Regions from separate parts of the Streptomyces sp. NPDC052107 genome, predicted to be linked through region 1. Evidence: riboswitches for the same ligand, from Rfam matches in the RefSeq annotation. Region 1 holds a riboswitch; each other region holds the start of a gene.
What was found. A riboswitch is a leader RNA that binds a small molecule or an ion and turns the genes downstream of it on or off. The one in region 1 is predicted to bind cyclic di-AMP.
Positions count from the first base shown of each region.

Region 2: linked by a shared signal. The riboswitch ahead of AB0M27_RS17405 (NlpC/P60 family protein) and the one ahead of AB0M27_RS18810 (transglycosylase SLT domain-containing protein) in region 1 are both predicted to bind cyclic di-AMP.
Region 3: linked by a shared signal. The riboswitch ahead of AB0M27_RS35050 (M23 family metallopeptidase) and the one ahead of AB0M27_RS18810 (transglycosylase SLT domain-containing protein) in region 1 are both predicted to bind cyclic di-AMP.

Region 1 is NZ_JBFAWG010000015.1:34,088-37,353, forward strand. Features, by position in the region: gene AB0M27_RS18805 (polyprenyl synthetase family protein) at 20-1,030, opposite strand; cyclic di-AMP (ydaO/yuaA leader) riboswitch at 1,607-1,788, shown strand; gene AB0M27_RS18810 (transglycosylase SLT domain-containing protein) at 1,794-2,282, shown strand; gene AB0M27_RS18815 (HAD family hydrolase) at 2,394-3,206, opposite strand.
Region 2 is NZ_JBFAWG010000013.1:123,315-126,580, reverse strand. Features, by position in the region: gene AB0M27_RS17410 (tellurite resistance/C4-dicarboxylate transporter family protein) at 1-271, opposite strand, end outside; gene AB0M27_RS17405 (NlpC/P60 family protein) at 714-1,910, opposite strand; cyclic di-AMP (ydaO/yuaA leader) riboswitch at 1,918-2,086, opposite strand; gene pcrA (DNA helicase PcrA) at 2,348-3,266, shown strand, end outside.
Region 3 is NZ_JBFAWG010000056.1:21,193-24,458, forward strand. Features, by position in the region: gene AB0M27_RS35045 (aldo/keto reductase) at 1-517, opposite strand, end outside; gene AB0M27_RS35050 (M23 family metallopeptidase) at 589-1,617, opposite strand; cyclic di-AMP (ydaO/yuaA leader) riboswitch at 1,625-1,771, opposite strand; tRNA gene AB0M27_RS35055 (tRNA-Met) at 2,083-2,156, shown strand; gene AB0M27_RS35060 (dihydrofolate reductase family protein) at 2,217-3,266, opposite strand, start outside.

The DNA.
Region 1 (3,266 bases):
GATCGGACAGGCGGCCGAGTCAGCCGGCGCGGTGGACCACCGCGTCGCACAGTTCCATCAGCGCGGCCTTGGCGTCGCACTCCCGCAGCGGCGCCAGCGCCGCGCGGGCCTCCTCCGCGTACCGGATGGTGTCCCGGCGGGCCTGCTCCAGCGCGGGGTGGGCGCGCAGCGCGGCCAGCGCCTCGGCGTGCCGGGCGTCGTCGCTGAGGTCGGAGTCGAGCAGCTCGCACAGCGCGATGTCCTCGGCCAGGCCGAGACGGGCGGCGCGCTCGCGCAGCCGGAGCACGGGCAGCGTCGGGATGCCCTCGCGCAGGTCGGTGCCCGGGGTCTTGCCGGACTCGTGCGAGTCGGAGGCGATGTCCAGGACGTCGTCGGCGAGCTGGAAGGCGACCCCGAGCCGCTCGCCGTACTGGGTGAGCACGTCGACGACCGTCTCGTCGGCACCGGACATCATCGCGCCGAACCGGCACGACACCGCCACCAGCGAGCCCGTCTTGCCGCCGAGCACGTCCAGGTAGTGCTCGACCGGGTCGCGGCCGTCGGAGGGGCCGGCGGTCTCCAGGATCTGGCCCGTGACCAGCCGCTCGAAGGCGAGGGCCTGCACCCGGACCGCCTCGGGGCCGAGGTCGGCGAGGATCTGGGAGGCGCGGGCGAAGAGGAAGTCGCCGGTGAGGACCGCGACGGAGTTGCCCCAGCGGGTGTTGGCGCTGTCCACGCCGCGCCGCACCGCCGCCTCGTCCATGACGTCGTCGTGGTACAGCGTGGCCAGGTGGGTCAGCTCCACGACCACGGCCGAGGGCACGACGCCCGGCGCGTAGGGGTCGCCGAACTGGGCCGCGAGCATCACGAGCAGCGGCCTGAACCGCTTCCCGCCGGCTCGTACGAGGTGCTGCGCGGCCTCCGTGATGAACGGGACCTCGCTCTTGGTGGCCTCGAGCAAGCCTTCCTCGACAGCCGCCAATCCGGCCTGGACATCGGCTTCCAGAGCCTGGTCCCGCACGCTCAGCCCGAACGGCCCGACGACGGTCACGAGGGGTCTCCTGTCTGCTGGTGTCTGCTGGCGATTACACGGTTTGTCGATAGGTCGCTGCCATCACTCAACTCAGCGTATCCGGTCCTGTTTCGATCACCGATAGCGCCCACCGGTCCAGCCTGGGCGGTATCGGATCACGACCGGTATGTTTTTGATCAAGTAGTAAGAGCAGACATTTCTCGACTTAACAGGAATCCGCACGCTTTGTCGCGAGCCGAGGGGGCGAGCGGAGTAATGCCTACGCCCCAGGCAACGACAGACGCCACGTCATGGGTTCCGCCACGGGTTCCATCACCCACCCGATCTACCCGAACCCCTCGCGTCCGATTTAGAATACTTTGCTATTTCGTGAATTGGGTCACGTCCAACCTCCGGCGCCCCAGGGCCCGTCAGGCCACCTTCACCCTTGCCTCGTCGGCGAGTTGAGGGTTGGCAACCGCAAAGGATCAAGTACCGCATACAGCACAGATCAAGGTCAAATAGGACGTACTGTGCTTCCGGTACTTGTTTCCGACATGTGCTCTCGCATACGTTCCAGGCCGTCGGGCGGACGCCGAATCCTGCCGCCGCCCGCGTGACCCATCGACGAACTCATTCGTACGGCAGGAGCGGGGGACCCAGGTAAGTCGCCGGGCCGGTCGGCACACGTCGCACCGGAACGGCTAGGGGTGAAGCCATGCCTTCTCAGGAAGGCGTGGCCGGGCACCTCCCCGCCCGAACCCGACAGCTCACCTCGCAGGCGACGGAGAGGACTTCCCCCATGTCTGCTGCCGCCAAGCACCGCCGCCCGCGCAACAACCGCCTCGTCCGCGCCCTCACGGCCGCCGGCACCGGCGCCGTCGTCCTCACCCTGTCGCTCATCGGCGCCACCAGCGCCTCCGCGGCCACCGGCACGACCTCCAAGGCTTCCTCCACCACCGCCGGGTACCCGAACAACCTCGACGGCTGGATCCGCGAGTCCCTCGCGATCATGGCCCAGAAGGGCATTCCGGGCACCTACAACGGCATCTACCGCAACACCATCCGGGAGTCCTCCGGCAACCCGAAGGCCATCAACCTCTGGGACTCCAACGCCGTCAAGGGCACCCCGTCCAAGGGTCTGCTCCAGGTGATCGACCCGACCTTCAACGCTTACCACGTGGCCGGCACCTCCTTCGACCCCTACGACCCGGTCGCCAACATCACCGCGGCCTGCAACTACGCCGCCGCCCGGTACGGCTCGATCGACAACGTGTTCAGCGCGTACTGACGGTCCCGCTGACCGGCACGGCATCGGCCGCCCGGTGTGCCCTCACCTGGCGGAGGGGCACACCGGGCGGCCGTCGCCGCTTCCGGGGACGGCCGGGTACTGATGTGCCGGTCAGTCGGTCGGGAACAGTCTTTCGAGGACGACAGCGACGCCGTCGTCCTCGTTCGACAGGGTGATCTCGTCGGCCACCGCCTTCAGTTCGGGATGCGCGCCGGCCATGGCGACCCCGCGCCCCGCCCAGTCGAACATCGGGATGTCGTTGGGCATGTCGCCGAACGCCAGCGCCTCCTGCGCCGCGATCCCGAGCCGCTCGGCGGCCAGCGCGAGACCGGTCGCCTTGGTCACTCCCGACGGCTGGAGCTCCACGGTCCCCGGTCCGGACATGGTGACCGTCGCCAGCTCGCCCACCACCCCGCGCGCAGTGGCCGCCAACTCGTCGTCGGACAGGTCGGCATGGCGCAGCAGCACCTTGCTGATGGGCGCGCACCACAGGTCGTCGCGCCGGCCGACCCGCACCGCGGGCAGGGTCGGGTGCGGCATCCGGTACCCGGGCTCGATGAGCGTGAGCCCGTCGGCCCCGTCCTGGTCCACGGCCGCGTACACCTGCCCCACCTCGGCCTCGATCTTGCCGAGCGCGGTCTCGGCCAGCTCCCGGTCCAGCCGGACCGACCACAACAGGCGGCCGGTCCCGGCGTCGTAGACCTGTGCGCCCTGCCCGCACACCGCGAGCCCCGTGCCGCCGAGGTCCGCGAGGAGTGGCCGTACCCGCGGGGCCGGGCGGCCCGTCACCACCAGGTGCCGGGCACCGGCCCGCGCCACCCGCGCGAGCGCGGCGAGCGACCGGTCGGAGACGGTGTCGTCGCCGCGCAGCAGCGTTCCGTCCAGGTCGGTGGCGATCAGTGCATATGCGGGGGAGGCTGCCATGATCAGAGAATACGGATACCGGGCCCCACCGACTCACCTTGTCGTCCTGCGTACTTACGT
Region 2 (3,266 bases), on a different contig from region 1:
TGCCGAGCACCGTGGTCGCGGCGACGGAGGTCAGCGCGCCGGGGCTCTCCGCCTCGGTCGCCCAGCGCTGCCGCTCGCCGACCAGTCGCAGCGCGAACTCCGCGGCCAGCGCGGCCCAGGCGACGCACGCCAGCGCCAGCACCACCCGGGAGACCGCCTCGTCGCCGGTCATGTGCAGCCCCACCGACAGGATGCCGGTCGCCATCACGGCGGCCCCGGCCGCGGGGGACCGCCCCGCCCACCACGCGCGCAGATCTGAGATGCCGGGCATGGGCCCGATGCTAGGGAGCCGGGGCGTCGCTGCCCGGAAGGGCACGCGCGCGTGAAGACCGAAAACGCCGGTACGCGTGCGTGAGGCCGGAAGAGCGGGCAGCCCGCGCGTGGACACAGGAAAGCCGACACGTGCGCGTGGGCGGATGAAGGGCCGCACGCGGGCGGGGACGGAGAAGACCCCGGCACGCGCACGTGGACGAAGAAGAGGCCGCACGCGCGCGTGGGCGCGAGAAACGCCGGTACGCGCACGTGGATGGCCACGTGATTCGCCGACGCGCGCCTGGAGGCCAAGGCACCGTCACGGGCGCGTGGCAGCCCGAAACGTCGGCACGCGCGTGGCAGCCCAAGACATGGGCACGCGCCCACGCGGCCGTCCGATTCGCCGGTACGCCCGCGTGGAGCGTCGAAGGGCTGAGGCGCGCCCGTGCCCGGGGCGGGCCTCAGCCCGGGCGGACCACGCTGTGGATGATCGACTCTCCGCCGTAGTAGATGGACTCCTCGCGGACGTACGCGCCCGGCTTCGGGGCGTGGATCATCATGCCGTTGCCTATGTACATGCCGACGTGGCTGATGTCGTCGTAGAAGAAGATCAGGTCGCCCGGGCGCGCGTCGGCGAGCGAGACCGTGGTGCCCGCATTGACCTGGTCGTACGTGGTGCGCGGAAGTGAGACGCCGCCGGCCTTCCAGGCGGCCTGGGTGAGGCCCGAGCAGTCGTAGGAGTCCGGCCCGGTCGCGCCCCACACGTACGGCTTGCCGATCTGTGCGCGGGCGAAGGCGATCGCCTTCTCGGCCTTCGTGTCGTACGAGCTGGATGTGGTGGTGGACCCGGTCGAGCCGGAGCCCGTCGAACCGGATCCGGACCCGGACCCCGTGGACGAGGAGGACGAGGAGGACGAGTCGGCCTGCTGTTGAGCTGCCTGCTGCTGGGCCGCCTGCTGCTTCGCCAGCTCGGCCGCCTTGCGCGCCGCCTCCTGCTGCTTCTCCCGCTCGATGGCGGCCAGCCGGGCTTTCTCCTGGGCGTTCAGCCGCGACAGCAGCTCACGGGCCGAGGCCAGTTTCTTCTGGACGGTGGACTTGGCGGTCTGCAGGTCGTGCTGTGAGACGTTCAGCGTCTGCAGGCTCTCCGCGGCCTCCCGCCGCTTCTTCATGGTCGCGGCCTGCTCGCCGATGTAGTCGTCGACCGCGGTCTTCTCCCGCGAGGTCAGCCGGTTCATCAGCTGGGTCTGGTCGAAGTAGTCCTGCGGGTCGTTCGCCAGCAGGAAGGTGGCCGTGTCGGGAGCGGCGGCGCCGGTGCGGTACTGGGCCGCGGCGAACGAGCCCAGCTCCTCGCGGGCCTTGTTGAGGCGTTCGGTGCGCTGGGCGAGGTCGTCGCGGAGGGCGTCGACGCGGCCCCTCTGCTTACCGGTCCGCTCCTTGGCCGCGTTGTACTTCTGGGTCGCCGACTCCGCCTGGCGGTACAGATCGTCGACCTTCTTCTCGACCTCCTCCAGGCTCGGCTTGGCGTGATCGGTACTGGGGGCGGCCTCTGCGGTCTGCGAGAGCACGGCCATGGAGGTGAGGGCGGCGGTGGCGAGGGCGGGGGTGCGAAGACCCGTTCCGATGGTCCCGCCGGGGCGCGGCTTGCGGTGCGACGCCAAGGGAGGCGACTCCTTCCAATGGGCCGCCTACCGGGTTAGCTGTCGGGTTCGGGCGGTGGTTCGGAAGGGTTGCCCTACGGCGGCGTCCCGGGTGGGAGCCGGCCGATTCACCCCAAGGTCGGTGGGTCCCCGGCTCCGGGCGCCCTGCGGCGCGCCGGACTCGGCGGAGGCCGCGCGGCCCGGCGAGGTTCGCCGGTAGGGGTCGTACGGCCCGGACGCACGCTAGCCAACTCGTGTGACTCCTGTGAAGGTTGGTGCGTGATATGTCCGATACATTTTCGTGACCTGAGCCAGGTTTCGCTCCTGTGTCATCGGACGGTTCCCCTGTGTGAGCAGGATGCGGGCCGCTCGGCGGTCAAGATCAACTGTGTTCCGGACCGGCCATGTTCCGGGGACGGCGACCGGTTGTCGGTGGGGCGCCCTAGACTCGTAGAGCGATGAGCAGCCTCTTTGACGACAGCTTCCTGGCGGACCTCCAGGCCCCTCGCGGGCGTGAGGAGGAGCCCCCGCCGCCGCCCGAGGACGATCACGCTCCGGAGCCGCTTCCGGACGATCTGTTCGGCGGGAAGTTCGACGTGCCGCCGGACCGGGACGCGTACTACCGCGACGGCGCCCCGCGTCCCGCCCTCGACGCGGCGGCCCTGCTGGCGGGGCTGAACGACAACCAGCGCGCCGCGGTCGTGCACGCCGGCTCCCCATTGCTCATCGTCGCCGGCGCCGGCTCCGGCAAGACCCGTGTGCTCACCCACCGCATCGCCCACCTGCTCGCCGAGCGGCACGTGCACCCGGGCCAGATCCTCGCGATCACCTTCACCAACAAGGCCGCGGGCGAGATGAAGGAGCGCGTCGAGCAGCTCGTCGGCCCGCGCGCGAACGCGATGTGGGTGATGACCTTCCACAGCGCGTGCGTGCGCATCCTGCGCCGGGAGAGCAAGAAGCTCGGATTCACGTCGTCGTTCTCGATCTACGACGCCGCCGACAGCAAGCGCCTGATGGCCCTGGTCTGCCGCGACCTGGACCTCGACCCAAAGCGCTTCCCGCCGAAGTCGTTCAGCGCGAAGATCAGCAACCTGAAGAACGAGCTGATCGACGAGGAGGACTTCGCCGCCCAAGCCACCGACGGCTTCGAGAAGACCCTCGCCCAGGCCTACGCGCTCTATCAGTCGCGGCTGCGCGAGGCCAACGCGCTCGACTTCGACGACCTGATCATGACGACGGTCAACCTGCTGCGCGCCTTCCCGGACGTCGCCGAGCACTACCGCCGTCGCTTCCGGCACGTTCTGGTCGATGAATACCAGGACACCAACCACGCCCAGTACGCGCTCGTACGGGAACTCGTGGGCACGGGAGAGCGCT
Region 3 (3,266 bases), on a different contig from region 1:
CCTCACGGTCGGAGAAGTCGAGCGAGGCCTTCAGGCGCTCGGGGCTGATGTTGGAGGCGGCGATGTGACGGACCTTGCCCGCCTTCACCAGCTCGTCCAGCGCGCCGATGATCTCCTCGACCGGGACCTCGGGCTTGTCGAAGTGGGTGTAGTAGAGGTCGATGTAGTCGGTGTCCAGACGGCGCAGGGAGGCGTCCGCGGCGGCCTTGATGTTGGCGGCGGACAGTCCCTGGAACTCGGGGTGCTGGCTGACCTTGGTGGCGATGACGACACGGTCACGGTTGCCGCGGGACTTGACCCACTTGCCGATGACCGTCTCGGACTCGCCGCCCTTGTGGCCCTCGATCCAGGCCGAGTAGGAGTCCGCGGTGTCGATGAAGTTGCCACCGGCGGCCGTATAGGCGTCCAGGACGGCGAAGGAGGTCTCCTCGTCGGCGGTCCAGCCGAAGACGTTGCCGCCGAGGCAGAGCGGGAAGACCTCGAGGTCGGAGGAACCGAGTGTGCGCAGAGAAGTCATGCTCTACATCAACACCGGCGGCGGATGATCGCATTCCGCCGCCGGTGCGAAGTCCCTCGTACGGACGGCTGTCAGGGGTTGAGGCCCTTGTCGCGCAGCCACGGCGCCGGGTCGACGGCGGTGGCCTGGCCGTTCGGGTGGACCTCCAGGTGGAGGTGGGGGCCGGTGACGTTGCCGGTGGCGCCGACGCGGCCGATGACCTGGCCGGTGGAGACCTTCTGGCCGACGGAGACGTTGATCGATGACTGGTGGCAGAACCACAGCTCGGTGCCGTCGTCCAGGGTGATGACGGTGCGGTAGCCGTAGGCGCCCGCCCAGCCGGCCTGGGTCACCGTGCCGCTGTGGACGGCCTTGATGAGAGTGCCGGTGGGGGCGGCGAAGTCGAGGCCGGTGTGGTAGCCGGAGGACCACATCGCGCCGGGCTGCCCGAAGGTGCCGGTGATCGTGTACGAGACGACGGGCAGCTGGTACTGCTTGGCCAGTTCGGCCAGCCGCTTGGCCTCGGCGGCCTTCTCGGCGTCGGCCTCCGCCTTTTCCTTGGCGGCGGCGGCCTTGGCGGCGGCCTCCTTCTCCGCCTTGGCGGCCGCGGCGGCGGCCTGCTGGTCGGCCGCGGCGATCGCGGCGGCGGTGGCCTTGTTGTCGGCCTGGCCCTTCTGCTGCTCGGCCTGGGCCATGATCCGGTTGCGCAGGGCCTCGCCGGCGTTGCCGCTGTCGGCGCTGTCGGTGGTCACGCCCACGTGGCTGAGTCCGGTGGTGGTGGCCTGCGGCGTGTCGGAGGAGCCGCCGTCGAAGATGTGCTCGACGGAGTCCAGGTCCGGCATGGATATGGAGACCGGCGGCTTGCCGGTGTTGGCGCTGGCCATGCCGCCCGCGCCGACCGCGGCCATCACGCCGACGCCGAGGACGGTGGAGCTGCGTGCGAAGCCGCCGCGCTGCTTGGCGACGCGGTGCCGGCCACGGACCGGGGCGACGGAGTCCTCGGTGGGGTCCCACTCCTCCCAGGGCCCCTCCTCGGCGCGGTAGGCGCCGTAGCCGAAGGTCTCCGGCTGGGCTTGCGCGGGCACGAACGGGGCTTCTGGGGCGGGCCGGTTGGACGCCACTCGGGCGCACTCCTTTCCTTCCTCCGCCTACCGGGTTAGCTGACGGGTTCGGAGCAGGAAGGTCTCCTACGCGCGTATACCGGCTGGCATCCGCGCGATTCACCCCAATGTGGTGGTTCCCCGGTTCCCTTGCGGGATTCGGCGCGTGCACACGGAGCCGCCTCTTGTGACGGCTGGGACAACCGCGCTGCGTTATCGAACGTTAATAGACCTGGCAGCCACTTTCCAAGCCGTTCGGCTTGATCATTAACGCTTTCGACGGCGGACTTACCGGTCAGGAGCACTGCAAACCGGGCGAGTTGGCCATCGCTCAGGAGCGTCCGCGTTTTTGATGGTGACTCAGATGTTATGCGGAGGGCGGTCGTCCGGTCACCGTCGGTGAAGGCGATCACGGGCGTGGTGCGGCGTGGGCGACCGGTGTGCGCCGATCGGATGAGTGCGTGGTGTACAGTAGAGACACAACGACGCGGGGTGGAGCAGCTCGGTAGCTCGCTGGGCTCATAACCCAGAGGTCGCAGGTTCAAATCCTGTCCCCGCTACTGAAGGCTCAGGGCCCGGAATCTCTTGGATTCCGGGCCCTGAGCCTTTGATCGGGCGCCTCAGCCCAGCAGATGCCCGTTCGGCGCCTTGGCGGGTCCCTCCAACTCGGGCAGGACGACCACCTCGGCACCCGCCTTGACCAGAATCCCCGTACCGTCGGCCGCCGCCACGAACGTGTCCGGCTCGCGCCAAGCAGTGACCACCCGCCGTACCCCCGCCCGAAGAATGAGCTCGGCACAGGGCGCGGGCCGCGAGGCCCGCCGGGCGCAGGGCTCCAGGCTGCTGTACACCGTGGCGGCAGCCAGTCGCGGATCCGCCGGGTCGATCTTCGCGAGCGCGGCCTCCTCCGCATGCACCACGGGATCGTCACCCTCCCGGGAGTGCCCGCGGGCCAGCTCCGTACCGTCGGCGGCCACCACCACCGCGCCGACGCTGAACGCCGTCTCCGAGGGCGGACACAGCGCGGCGAGTTCACATGCGGTGCGCAGCCAGTGACGGTCGGCGGCGGTGGCGACGGGACCGCTGCCGGGCGCGGTGGGCTCGTAGCGCATGAGAACCACGTCCTCGATACGGCGGGTCTCGGTCAGGCGCAGCCGACCGGCCTGGTAGTTGCCGGGGCCGAACAGACGGGGCGCGGCCGGGTCGCCGACGAAGAGCGGCGCGAGGACCAGCTGGAGCTCGTCGGCGAGGCCCAGCTGCAGCAGCTGGGTGTGGACCGTGCCGCCGCCCTCGACCATCAGCCGTCCGACTCCGCGCACGTCGTGCAGGTGGGTCAGCAGGGCCCGCCAGTCGAGGCCGGGGCCGAGCGGGACGATGTCGGCGGCGTTGCCGACGCGGCGGGCGGCCTGCTCGGCGCCCTGGTCGGTCGTGTAGACGAGCTTGGCGCCGCCGGTGTGCCAGAAGTTTGCGTCGGGGTCGAGGTCGCCGGTGGCGGTGACGGTCACCTTCAGCGGGTACTCCGGCCGGCCCGCCCGGACCCGGGCCGCGCGGCGCTCGGCGGAGTTGACCAGCAGCCGCGGGTTGTCGGCGCGGATCGTGCCGGCGCCGATCAGGATGGCGTCGACGGAGGCCCGTACCGCGTCGACTCGGTCGAAGTCGGCCGGGCTGGA